Regions from separate parts of the Blautia wexlerae DSM 19850 genome, predicted to be linked through region 3. Evidence: riboswitches for the same ligand, from Rfam matches in the RefSeq annotation. Region 3 holds a riboswitch; each other region holds the start of a gene.

Region 1 (4,286 bases), 1.1 Mb from region 3:
CTGCAAGGCTTCCTGCCATGTTTGCGTTTGCTCTGTTTAAGTGGAAGATCAGGTTCTGTCCGTCTACTTCCATGCTGTCCAGATCAAAGAACTCCGGTACTCGGTCACTCTTGTCAACTGTACGCTGAATAGATGCCATTACCATCTCCGGTGTCATATCATCACCGTTGGAGAATTTAACGCCTTCACGAATCTTGAATGTCCATGTTTTTCCGTCTTCGCTGTTCTCCCAGCTTTCTGCCAGACAAGGAACGATCTCACCTTCTTCATCGAATTTGGTAAGGCACTCACCGATAGCATAACGGGAAACAACCCAGCTGAAGTACTGCTCTGTAGGCTCCAGAGTATCAGCAAAGCTTGTTACACCGATTGTGATCTCTTTTGCATCTGCTGCGTGAGTTACGGTTGCCATGGAAAATGTCATTGTGCATGCAAGTGCTACTGCTAAAACTTTTTTAAATAATGTATTCTTCATATATTCCTCCTGAAATATTTAGGTAAGTGGTGAAGTCCGCGGTTCAGTACGGAAGCCGCAGAACTCTTTGTTTTTATTTTCTTATTTTATATTTTCTTACTCCTGTCTTGGGTCAAGAACGTCACGGATGCTGTCACCAAGCATGTTGAAGATAACTACGCAGATTACAATCGCGATACCTGGGTAGATCATCAGCCATGGTGCTTTTGCCATGTAAGTTCTTCCCTCGTTCAGCATCAGTCCCCATTCCGGTGTCGGCGCTGTAGCACCAAAACCAAGGAAGGATAAGGATGCCAGTTCCAGCATCATGGTTCCGATATCTGCTGCTGCAGTTACTACCATCTGAGTAACCATGTTCGGAAGAACATGTACCAGCAGGATCTTCCATGTCCTGGTTCCGTTTACGACTGCTGCTTCAATATAAAGGTTCTTCTTTACTCTCAGTACCATGCTTCGTGCAAGACGGGCATATTTGGTCCAACTTACCGCTGCAATGGAGATAACGGCATTCACAAGGTTTGGTCCCAGCATACCGGCGATTGCGATTGCAAGCACCAGACCGGGGAAAGAGATCATCATATCTGCGATACGCATGATCACACCGTCCACGATTCCTCCGAAGTATCCGGCGATCACTCCAAGAAATGTACCGATCACAAAGATAACTGCCACCAGACATAAGGTCATGATCAGAGAAGTTCTGGTTCCAAAAATAACTCGTGATAACAGATCACGTCCCAGCTTATCTGTCCCAAAGGGATGTGCAGAACTTGGAGCCTGAAGTGATTCCAGCATCACTGCATCCAGCGGGTCGTAGGGTGCGATCTGTGGGGCAAACACAGCCACACCGACTACGACCAACGCCAGTATCGAAAAAAGAGTAAACTGCTTATTTTCTTTAAATACTTTCGCTAACTTCAATTATCTATCCTCCTTAAGTCTTGGATCCAGATAAGTATAGGACAGATCCACAAGCAGATTGATACACATATACAGGATAGCGATCCACAGTACATATCCCTGAACCAGCGGATAATCGCGACAGGAGATTGCTTTGACTGCCATATTTCCCATACCCGGCCAGTTATAGATGATTTCAACGACTGCAGTACCGCCAAGAAGACTTCCCAGGGAAAGTCCAAGCAGAGTTACCAGCGGAAGCATTACATTTGGAAGAACATGTCTCCATAAAATCACACTCTCCTTGATACCTCTCATACGTGCACCTGTTACATAATCCTGATGAAGCTCCTCCAGAACCGCACTTCTCACCTGTCTGGTATATTTGGCAGACATGGCAAGCGCCAACGTAAGTGACGGCAGGATCATAGCCTTCAGATCAGTACTTCCTCCTGCTACATTTACCCAGCGAAGCTGTACACCGAAGATACTCAGTAAGATCAGGCCAAGCCAGAAGCTTGGTACGGATACCCCGATAAAAGTAATTCCTCTTACAAAGTAATCCGGGAATTTGTTCTGATACACTGCTGCCAGGATTCCCAGCGGAATGGAAATCACGATCATCATAAGCAGTGCCAGCAGAGACATCTTCAGGGTTGGCCAGAAACAGGATACAAGTTTCTGTACTACCGGCATCTTAAAGGAATAGGACTGTCCCATATCTCCGGTAAGTACACCCTTCAGCCAGGTTCCATACTGCACAAGAAAGGGCTGGTCAAGTCCCAGCTCATGCCTTGTCTGTTCCAGAAGCTCTGGTGTGGGAAGATTACCGCACTCTGTCAGCATGATCTCAGCCGGATCACCAGGAGACAGATAAGTCAGTCCAAAGGTTAGAAAGCTGATACCAAACAGGACGATCAGAATCTGCAGAAATCTTTTCCCGATTTGTTTTTTCGTCAAAATAATCTCCTTCCTACATCTTTCGTGAATTAAACCAATACCGGAAATGTTTCTGATTACTTTTACTCAGTAACATGGGGAATCCCCCCATAGGGGTTAATTTTCAGGCAAAAAAATAGCCCGCAATATGAAAACACCATACATACGGACACAAAATGACATGAAAAAATTATGCTTCCTATCTACCGTAAGAATCATTCCTATCCCAATTGTAAGCAGTTCTCCTGACTTAAGTTCACCACTTCGAAATCGCCTTCCCGGACCAACTTTAAAATCACATGATCCAGTGACATTTTTCATTCCGAAGCTCCCTCTTACAGTGACGGGATCGTACCGGACTTACACCGGTTTCTCTATTAATCCTTGTGGAACTTACAACGACTGGTTCAAAACCAATAAATGTTATTTAATTTTTACTATAATATTATAGAATATATTTTTTTACTTTGTCCAGTAATTAGCAAAAAAAGTCAAATTGTACATAAAAACATACAATCAGATTTTTTAATAAATAAACAAGGTTATTTTAACTTCCCAATATGATAGAACTTCCACAAAATAGCTTTTTTCTCAACAACTGTTGTCTTGTTCCTGCTGCTGTTCTATGCTAAAATATTTCCAGTATAAAATCATAAACCACAGACAGATCAGTACCCTGACATTTCCGGCACTGATCATATCTGATCATATTATACAAACTGTCAGGAAAGAGGCGATTACATTGAACATTGAAGATTCCTGTATTTCCTGCATTGACACAGACTGGTCCTACCAGCTTGCCAGACGCATGGAAAAAGAGAAAACAAACCCTGTTCTGGGCTATCGTACTGCAGGTTCCGCTGCTGAAACAGCTACAGGAGATATGTTATACAGGGAAATGAAAGCTATCGGACTTACCGATGTAACCAGAGATACATTCTCACTGGACGGATGGGAATTCGAGAAGGCAGTCCTGAAATTTACAGATGATGACGGGCAGGAACACACCTTTCAGATGGGCGGATATCAGACAAATTTCGAGACAGACGGATTTGAAGATTACGAACTCGTTTATCTGGGAAAAGGAACTGCCGCAGATTATGAAGGCATAAACGTAAAAGGAAAGCTAGTTATGGTTGAGATCAACCAGCGAGACGAATGGTGGATCAGCTTCCCTGTTTATCAGGCTTATCTGCGTGGCGCTGCTGCCCTGATCGCAGTTCAGGCAAACGGCTACGGAGAAATCGCAGAGTCTGCGCTGAATGCACAGGATATCGCAGGTCCTGATTTCGCACCTGCATTCTCTCTGTCTCAGGCAGATGCACGTATCCTGAAGCGTTCTCTCCGAAATAAAATTTCCGCCTGCGAAGACAACACCACTGATTCAGAAGATACCCATAACACTCCGGAACAGGATGCTGCTTTATTACGCAGATCCTCATTAAAAGTATCACTGGATGCCCGTTCCAGAGTGATTCCGGACACAACAGCAGGCAATATCACAGGTAAAATACAGGGGACTGAGACAGACTCTATGATCCTGCTGTCCGCACACTATGATTCCTATTTCGATGGATTCCAGGACGATAATGCGGCAGTCGCCATGATGCTCGGCATTGCCCGTTCACTTGTAAAGGGCGGCTATAAGCCTGCCCACACTCTCGTTTTCTGCGCAATGGCTGCCGAGGAATGGGGAATCATTGATTCCAAATACGACTGGTCTACAGGAGCCTACAATCAGGTATTCCGCGTACATCCTGACTGGCAGGGTAAAGTGATCGCAGACCTGAACTTTGAACTTCCTGCACACGCACACAATAGACAGGATGCCATCCGCTGTACCTATGAATATGCAGATTTCATCAGACAGTTTACAGACAGCCTGACTGTCCCGAAGGAAGCATATCCTGACGGGATCACGGCTCTCTCTCCCATCGAGACATGGTCTGATGATTTCTCCATGGCAATCGCA
Region 2 (4,286 bases), 510 kb from region 3:
GCTTACGGCTGTAGCGTGGGGAATTGCAACGATAACGGGAGTAATCTGCAAAGGTGTGGCAGAACTTCAGGGGTGTCTGAGTGAGACTATCATTGGCAGCCTGATATACATTCCACTGGCACTTCTTATGCTGGCGGTATCGCTCCCGCTTGTAATACATTTTGGAGCGGAAAAAGGACGTTATATTGCAATGGTCATGTGGGCTATTATATTTGCCGTAGTTTATATTCTGATAAAAACAATGGGACTTTCAGCAGACGCAGTCGATGCATGGCTGAATGGACTGAACTGGGGAATGGTATTGGCCGGAGTTGTATTATTTACAGTAATTGTATATATGGGGTCTTTTTGGATTGGTGTCCGGCTTATGGAGAAGAAAGAATTCTGATGTGTCTCGAATATGGTTGTAATTATAAAAGCAGTGTGCTAAAATTGTATCAGCGTAATTGAATAAGCTGTTAAGTGAACATTATCATATGCAGATTTTGTGTATGGTAATGTGAGAGGGAATCAGGTGAAATGCCTGAACGGTTGCGGCCACTGTATACAGAAAAAAAGCGGGATTGTAATATGTCATTGCATAAATATGTGAGAAGGCGGAATCCGGCTGTCAGAGAGTATCTGGAAATATTTCTGATACAACATTCATGAACTGCTGAAGCATGGATGTTGTATCAGTTTTTATTTTGTGGAAATTTTCTGTGATCTGTGAGTCAGGAAACCTGCCTGACAGCGTAAAGAAGGAGCTTCCGTAAAAAGTATCCGTTATTCTTATCACTTCTATTTTACTTTTTCTGAAGTCCCATCTTTTCGGTTACACGAACAGGTAAATAACATATACGAAAAGAGAGGAAGTCAAATGAAAAACAGGTATTTATCCACAAGAATCATGGCAATTATGATGGCAGCAGCTATGGCAGTTTCCGCAGCTCCGGCAGCTTTTGCAGCAGAGAGAGCAGACTCTGAGACAATCAAAGAGGACAATCAGCCGGCAGCAGATGCAGACGCACAGGATTCAGCAGATGCAGATAAGACAGCAGACGCAGAAGGTACAAAGACAGAATATCCTCTGACCATCACAACCTATGATTATGATGGAAATGAAATCGAAACAACCTATGAAAAGGCACCGGAGAAAGTTCTTGCTGTATATCAGGGAAGCATTGAAACCATGCTTGCACTTGGCCTGGAAGACCGTCTGGTAGCTACTGCAGGTCTTGACAATGAAGTTCCGGATGAACTTAAAGATGCATTTTCAAAAACAAATTATCTTGATGAATTTACCCCATCCCTTGAGACTGTAACGATGTTGGAGCCAGACATGATCTTATCCTGGAGCTCCCTGTTTTCTGATAAAAATCTCGGAAATGTAACAGACTGGATCGACAAAGGCTGCAACACTTATTACAACACAAACACACGCCCTGACGGAGACAGAACTCTGGAAAATGAATTTACAGACATCTTAAATCTTGGAAAGATTTTTGATGTACAGGACAAAGCACAGGCAATCGTAGATGATGCAAAGGCAGTGATCGATAAAACTCTTACAGCAACAGCAGATGTAGAAGAGAAACCAAGCGTAATGGTTCTGGAACCTCTTGGAGAAGATATCACAAACTATGGTGCAAAGAGCCTTGGTGGAGATATGGTAACACAACTGGGTGCGACTCTGGCAAACCCGGATGCTTCTACAGCAGGAAAAGAAGATATCATTGCAGCAAACCCTGATGTGATTTTTGTTGTATACATGCCATATGCAGGTGATGATCCGGAAACTGTAAAAGAAAGCCAGCTTGCCGTTATCAAGGATGACGAAGCACTTCAGAGCCTTGACGCTGTAAAGAACGGTCGTGTTTATCCGATCATGCTCAGTGAAATGTACGCAAGTGCAACACGTACACAGGATGGTATTGAAACTTTCGCAAAAGGATTATATCCGGATGTGAATCTTGACTGATTGAGGACATAACAGTGAAAGAACAGGTTTCACAGACAAAAAAAGGCAATGTGCTCAGAACATCCATGTATGTGGCAGTCCTCATCGGACTTGCAGGATTTCTTATTTTTTCCATACTTGCGGCGATTACTTTTGGTAATGCTGACCTGTCACTGAAGGATGTGTACAGTGTCATTGTTTATAAATTATTTCATATAAAAAGTCTGTCCGCCTATGCAGAAGGTGCAATTCACGATGTTGTATGGCTGATCCGACTGCCCAGAGTCCTGCTGGCTCTGGCAGTTGGAATGGCTCTTTCTGTATGTGGCGTAGTAATGCAGGCAATCGTGCAGAACCCGCTGGCAGATCCGTATGTACTTGGTATTTCATCCGGCGCGTCTCTTGGTGCAACGCTGGCAATCATGCTCGGAATCGGAAGCTTTCTTGGCGGGAATTCTGTCGGAGTTACTGCTTTTATTGGCGCGATGATCACCTCCTTTGCAGTTATTGCTATTGCAAATATGGGAGGAAAGGCAACATCAGCTAAGCTGATCCTTGCCGGAATGGCGGTCAGTGCGGTGTGCTCTGCTTTTTCAAATTTTGTTATTTACATTACGAATGACAAAAATGCAGCTACGGAAGTTATGAAATGGAGCATGGGAAGTCTTGCAGGGGCAAGCTGGGCCAGAGTAGGTGTGATGCTTCCGGTTACTCTGATATGTGTGGTCATCTTCTGGACGCAGTATCGAAACCTGAATCTGATGCTTTTGGGAGATGAAGTTTCTATCACACTTGGAACAGATTTACACAGATTGAGAACATTTTACCTGATTGTTGCTTCTGTAATGATTGGATTTGCCGTATATTGTGCTGGCGTGATCGGATTTGTAGGACTTGTGATTCCTCATGTAGTCAGGATTCTGTTTGGAACTGACCACAGAAGATTACTTCCACTGAGTGCACTTTTTGGCGCGTCTTTTCTGATCTGGTGTGATGTGGCATGTCGTGTGATCCTGAAGAATTCTGAGATGCCGATCGGTGTGCTGGTATCCATTATCGGTGCTCCATGCTTTATTTATCTGCTTGTGCGGAAATCCTATGGATTTGGAGGTAGTAAGTAATGAAAATCACTACAGAAGATATTCAGGTTGGATTTCACGCCAGACAGATACTGAAGGGAATTTCCATAGAGTCAAAGGATAAGGAACTGGTAGGGATCATCGGACCAAACGGAAGCGGAAAATCTACATTATTAAAATGCATCTACCGTATCCTGAAGCCAGATGCAGGTGCCGTTTATCTGGACGGCGAAGAACTCCATTCCATGAGCGTAAAAAGCTCCGCCAGAAAAATGGCAGTTGTGGCACAGCACAATTACTACAACTTTGATTTTACCGTACGGGAAGTCGTGTTGATGGGACGTGCACCTCATAAGAAAGCATTGGAACGGGATAATGCAAAAGATTACCGGATTGTTGAAGAAGCACTGAAAACGGTACAGATGGATGCATTTGCGGATCGCACATTTTCTACGCTGTCAGGTGGAGAGCAGCAGAGGGTTATTCTGGCAAGAGCACTTGCACAGCAGACACCTGCACTGATCCTTGATGAGCCGACTAACCATCTGGATATCACACATCAGATCATGCTGATGGAACTGGTAAAGAAACTTAACGTAACTGTAATATCAGCTATCCATGACCTGAATATTGCGGCGGCATACTGCGATAAGATTTATGTATTGAAAGATGGTGTGCTGGAAGGATATGGAACTCCACAGGAAGTACTCACTCCGGGGCTGATCAAAAGGATTTACCAGGTAGATTCGGAAGTGGTAAATGACAGCCGCGGGAAGATGCATATTTTATTTTTATAATATGAGAATTGACAGGCCAGAGTCAGAAAAAATTTTGACTCTGGCCTGTTGTATATGGAGGAAAAAGATGAATAAGATAGGAATTTTAACAACCGTAGCAAGAATTCCCTCACCTATAGGTGATGGGATGAATTGCACATTCGAGCATGTCTGCTCAAATTTATAAAAAATTGCAAAAACACTTGTTCTGATACAATAAATATATTATAATGAAAAAGAACAATATGCTCTTGAAATTTAGACGGTCGAAATAAGCAATAAGTGAGTGTACATAATGAGTTTAGATAATAATTCTCATTCAGTGTTTTTGTTTGATTCTGGTTATGAAATATGGCAGAAAGATGCTGGACGATAAGATGTCAGAGAGAACAAAAGAAATCTTTGAAATATAGCACCTGTTGAAACAATCCATCAGTATATAGAGAGTCAGGGTGAGAAAGATAAACCGGGCAGTAAAAATAAGGATCTATC
Region 3 (4,286 bases):
CTTCTACCGTGATGTCATGTATCGTGAAGGCGCAGAAGGGAAAGACGAAGCATACCTGAAACTCTATGACGGTCATGACTGGAAATGGTCCTGTGTACGTCTGGATCATACGGATATGGAATATCTGAGAAAATGCTGGTCAGGGAAAAAGGCATCTGCCCCGACTCTGGAAAAGAGACACCAGAAGTATTTTTTGCGTTTTTCCTATAAAGAGGAAGTAACACTTACCAAAACACCTGTGAAAGAACAGATCATCTGCAGCGTGGACTTAGGGATCAATACCGATGCAGTCTGTACGATCATGCGGGCAGACGGAACTGTCCTGGGAAGAAGATTCATAGATCATCCCAGTGAAAAAGACCGGATGTACCGCACACTGGGACGGATCCGCAGATCCCAGAGGGAACATGGCTCTGCGCAGACACAGGGAAGATGGGCATATACGAAACGTCTGAACACAGAACTGGGTAAAAAGATTGCAGGTGCGATTGTAAGATATGCGGAAGAAAACCATGCAGATGTGATCGTGTTCGAGTATCTGGAGATGCAGGGGAAGATATCGGGAAAGAAAAAACAGAAACTGCACCTGTGGAGAAAAAGAGATATCCAGAAGTGTTGTGAACATCAGGCACACAGGAAAGGGATGCGGGTATCCAGGATCTGCGCATGGAATACCAGCAGATTGGCTTATGATGGTTCCGGGGCGGTAACACGTGACTGGGAAAATCACAGCCTCTGTACTTTCCAGACAGGAAAACGATATAATTGTGACCTGTCAGCATCCTATAATATAGGGGCGAGATATTTTATAAGGGAACTTTTAAAATCCCTTCCGGCAACGGAAAGGTCTTTACTGGAGGCAAAAGTCCCTCCTGTAAAGCGTAGAACCTCATGCGTCTATGCAGATCTGAGGAAACTCCATTCAGAAATGGAACGTTTAAAAGCAGCATAGATACAGGCAGATATACAGTGGACTACCTGTAATGTGGGAACCTGCCATATCTGGCATGGGAAATGCGCATAACTGCGTACCTAAGTTACAGGCGTATCCGCCGATATTCAGTCGGACGCCTAAAGCGTCTGGAAGCATGTGACTTCAGTCATGTGAGGTTCACAAGGAACTGACAGGATCTGGAAGGTCGGAATTATATACGGATCTGATAAAACTGATTGTAAAAATCTCGGACTATATCTTCCAGGATGAAGAGAAGATCCAGAAAGGGATAGGTGATGCTATGGGTGGAAAAGTTTTGGAACTGGAATCGGAAAGGTTAAGAGCGGAAGGGGAAGCACGTGGCAAGGCGATTGGCGAATCTATTGGAGAAGCGCGTGGCAAGGCAATTGGCGAATCTATTGGCAAAGCAATTGGCGAAGTCAGAGGAGAAGAACGCCTTAGTGTTTTGATTAATAAACTTATTCTTGATAAGAGAAATGATGAGATTCAGATCGTAGTGACAGATGCTAAAAAGCGCAGGCAGTATTATGATGAGTATGGACTTTAGAACCGAGGTGTGGAAGATCATTCCTTTGATTTGTATATTCCGCATTGTGGAGATTCTGTAAAAGAGTGTTTTCTCAGACGTATTCCGGGGATAATAAGGGAAGTAATTATTTGTAATCGGGATATTGACAAATTATGGACAAAATGTTAAGATGGTTTCGTAAAAAACGAATAGCGTTTAGCGCACATGTACAGCTCATTACTACGGTAATGATTGAAGAATCGTTGGGTGAGAATCCCAAACAGGGCTTTCGTCCCTTGTAGTATATTCAGTCTGCAATTCACTGTATTCTTGTAGAAGTATTCATAAGGGATACTTTAATATAAAGGATAGGAGTGGATTCTTGGTTTGTACATTGATATTCCCTGCCGAATCCGGCAGGGATTTTTTTTGCACTTTGATAACAGAATATCGGAAGTAACGTTATCTCTTTATCTTTAGCTTTTGGAAATCCGGTGAGATACCGGTACGGTTTCATCCCCACTGTAATAAGGACGAACACTGCGAAGCCATTGGAAATTATTTCTGAGAAGGGCAGTAAGTAGGTTAGAGTATGTCTGAAAAATACTCTGGAACTTTAAGTCAGGAGACGGGCTTTAGAGTGTGTGTGAAAATGAAGAATGGACATATGCAGGCAGAGCAGAGGTTTATTTTTTGCACCCTTTTTTAGGGAAAACAGATATCAACGCAGTCTGAATGATTGTGAAAAGATATATTTTGCAGAATAACCTGCAAAAGAACAAACTATATTTTAATTTCAAGGAGGAAACGAAATGAACATGAAAGTAAGAAAAAGCGTGATTGCATTCTTAATGGCAACAACAATGGTAGGAAGCACAGCAGTACCGGCTATGGCAGATACAGTAACTGCAAAAGTGTCTATAAAGACAACTGGTTTAACAGGAAAAAATAGTGCGTCACCAGACATTGTGCCAGAAAAAGTTGTTACAGTAACAAATTCCAACGGTTCTGTTACTGCACTAGATGTTCTGAAAGCAGTTTCGGGATCTGATACTGAAACAAAAGAGACTTTAAATGGTAAAACTTATCATTATCAAGGAGTTTTAAGTTGGTATGATAGTCAGTATGGAAATTATATTCCAGCTGTTAAAATGGAAAATCATGCTAATAGCGATTTAGGGAAAGTATTTGCAGATGATGGTACAGCAAATAAAACAGCAAACTCTCTTGCTAACGGAAGAGGAAAATATTTCAAATTATCAAATCTTAATACAACAGAAACAGAAAGCATGAAGGTTACAAAAAATTCAACCTGGAACAATATAGTACATAAAACAGATTGGCTTTCTGAGAAAGACTATAATAATTATTCAGGTTGGATGACTATTATTGATGGTAATACAGATAACTTAGGTGTTGATACTGTACTTTCCGACACTAAAGAACACACTGTATGCTTAGATTTTTCTATGATGATGGGATTAGATCTTGGATTTTCCAGTTATGTTCAGCAGGGAGATCAGTGGATTCAGGTTCCGGGTTGGAAATAAAGTAAATTTTAATAGCAAATAAAAAGATGAAGATACTAATGCTTTATAAAGTTTCACTTTATAAAGCATTAGTTCTTCGTCTTTTTCATATTATTTTAATTTTAGGGTGTAAATAGATATGAAGAAAAAGAAAAAAAAAAAAAATCTTATATCAGTTAATATTCTCAGCTTTTCTATTATTTAGTAATGCCTATCTTGTAAAAGCTAATTCAGATATATTATCACAAGATTCAACAGGGAAATACTGTATTAATACAGAACAAGATTATTATAATTTTATCGAAAATATACAAAATTATAATAATAAAACGGTTATACTATGTAATGACATTGACATTTCAGATGTTCCAGAAGCAACATCTAGTTTTGGCGGCATATTGAACGGAAAAGGACACACCATTACATATGCTTCAAAAGAAGCAAAAGAAAACATTGCTGTATTTCCTTTTCGTATAAATGACAATGGAATTGTAGAAAATATAAATGTACAAATTGATGAATCATATGCATATAATAGCGAAACAGATGAATTTCAAACTGTCTTTTCGCAATGTGATGGAATTGCAAAAGGAATAACAATTAAAGGAAACGTAACTTGTATTTATGACGATGAAGATGAAGATGTTTCAATAGGTGCAATCGAGGGAAATGGAACTTTAATGGATTCTTCCATAGCGATAACTTACGATTTGCAGAGTGAAAAAACAATCGAAGAAATAGCTGAGGATATTGTTGAGAATGATTTAGAATTTGAATTTTGTCAATTAGGAACAACTTATGCTGGAATAACTTACCAAAATTGTATAGGATATGGACAGTATTCGGAAGCAATAAAGTCATTAGCAGATGAACTGGAACCCAAAATAGAAGATAATACATGGGGAAATCTATGTGTTTCATTTACACGAAAAAGTTTTTCTAGTACGTCAGCAAGTGCAACCAATTGTTATTATGATAAAGAAAATATGCCAGACATTAAAATCAGGTCTGAATATATTGCAAATAGAGATAATAATAAAGAGTTTCCTAATTATGCTGATTTTGGCAAAACTACGTCTGAAATGAAAAACCAGGGAACTTATGAAGGGTTTGACTTTAATAAAAAATGGACTATTTCCCCAGAAGATAATAATGGCTATCCATATTATAATCTACAAACCGAAGAAATAACTCTTAAAGTTCAGGCTTCCACTGAACCTAAAGTATGGAGTACAAGCGTACCCAGAGATTATAATCGTTTTGTTGATTATGCTAAAAATTATCATTTCCCATA

Evidence for each region. A riboswitch is a leader RNA that binds a small molecule or an ion and turns the genes downstream of it on or off. The one in region 3 is predicted to bind cobalamin.
Region 1: another riboswitch for cobalamin. It lies ahead of nikB (nickel ABC transporter permease); the one in region 3 lies ahead of NQ550_RS05760 (hypothetical protein).
Region 2: another riboswitch for cobalamin. It lies ahead of NQ550_RS03390 (ABC transporter substrate-binding protein); the one in region 3 lies ahead of NQ550_RS05760 (hypothetical protein).

What each region holds. Positions count from the first base shown of each region.
Region 1 covers NZ_CP102267.1:191,503-195,788, reverse strand. The annotation lists gene NQ550_RS00815 (ABC transporter substrate-binding protein) at 1-475, opposite strand, end outside; gene nikC (nickel transporter permease) at 572-1,396, opposite strand; gene nikB (nickel ABC transporter permease) at 1,397-2,335, opposite strand; cobalamin riboswitch at 2,533-2,726, opposite strand; gene NQ550_RS00800 (M28 family peptidase) at 3,123-4,286, shown strand, end outside.
Region 2 covers NZ_CP102267.1:736,208-740,493, forward strand. The annotation lists gene NQ550_RS03385 (ABC-2 transporter permease) at 1-388, shown strand, start outside; cobalamin riboswitch at 476-744, shown strand; gene NQ550_RS03390 (ABC transporter substrate-binding protein) at 860-1,960, shown strand; gene NQ550_RS03395 (FecCD family ABC transporter permease) at 1,975-3,060, shown strand; gene NQ550_RS03400 (ABC transporter ATP-binding protein) at 3,060-3,815, shown strand; gene NQ550_RS03405 (RNA-guided endonuclease TnpB family protein) at 4,247-4,286, shown strand, end outside.
Region 3 covers NZ_CP102267.1:1,242,181-1,246,466, forward strand. The annotation lists gene NQ550_RS05750 (IS200/IS605 family accessory protein TnpB-related protein) at 1-952, shown strand, start outside; gene NQ550_RS05755 (hypothetical protein) at 1,236-1,502, shown strand; cobalamin riboswitch at 1,901-2,115, shown strand; gene NQ550_RS05760 (hypothetical protein) at 2,276-3,013, shown strand; gene NQ550_RS05765 (hypothetical protein) at 3,391-4,286, shown strand, end outside.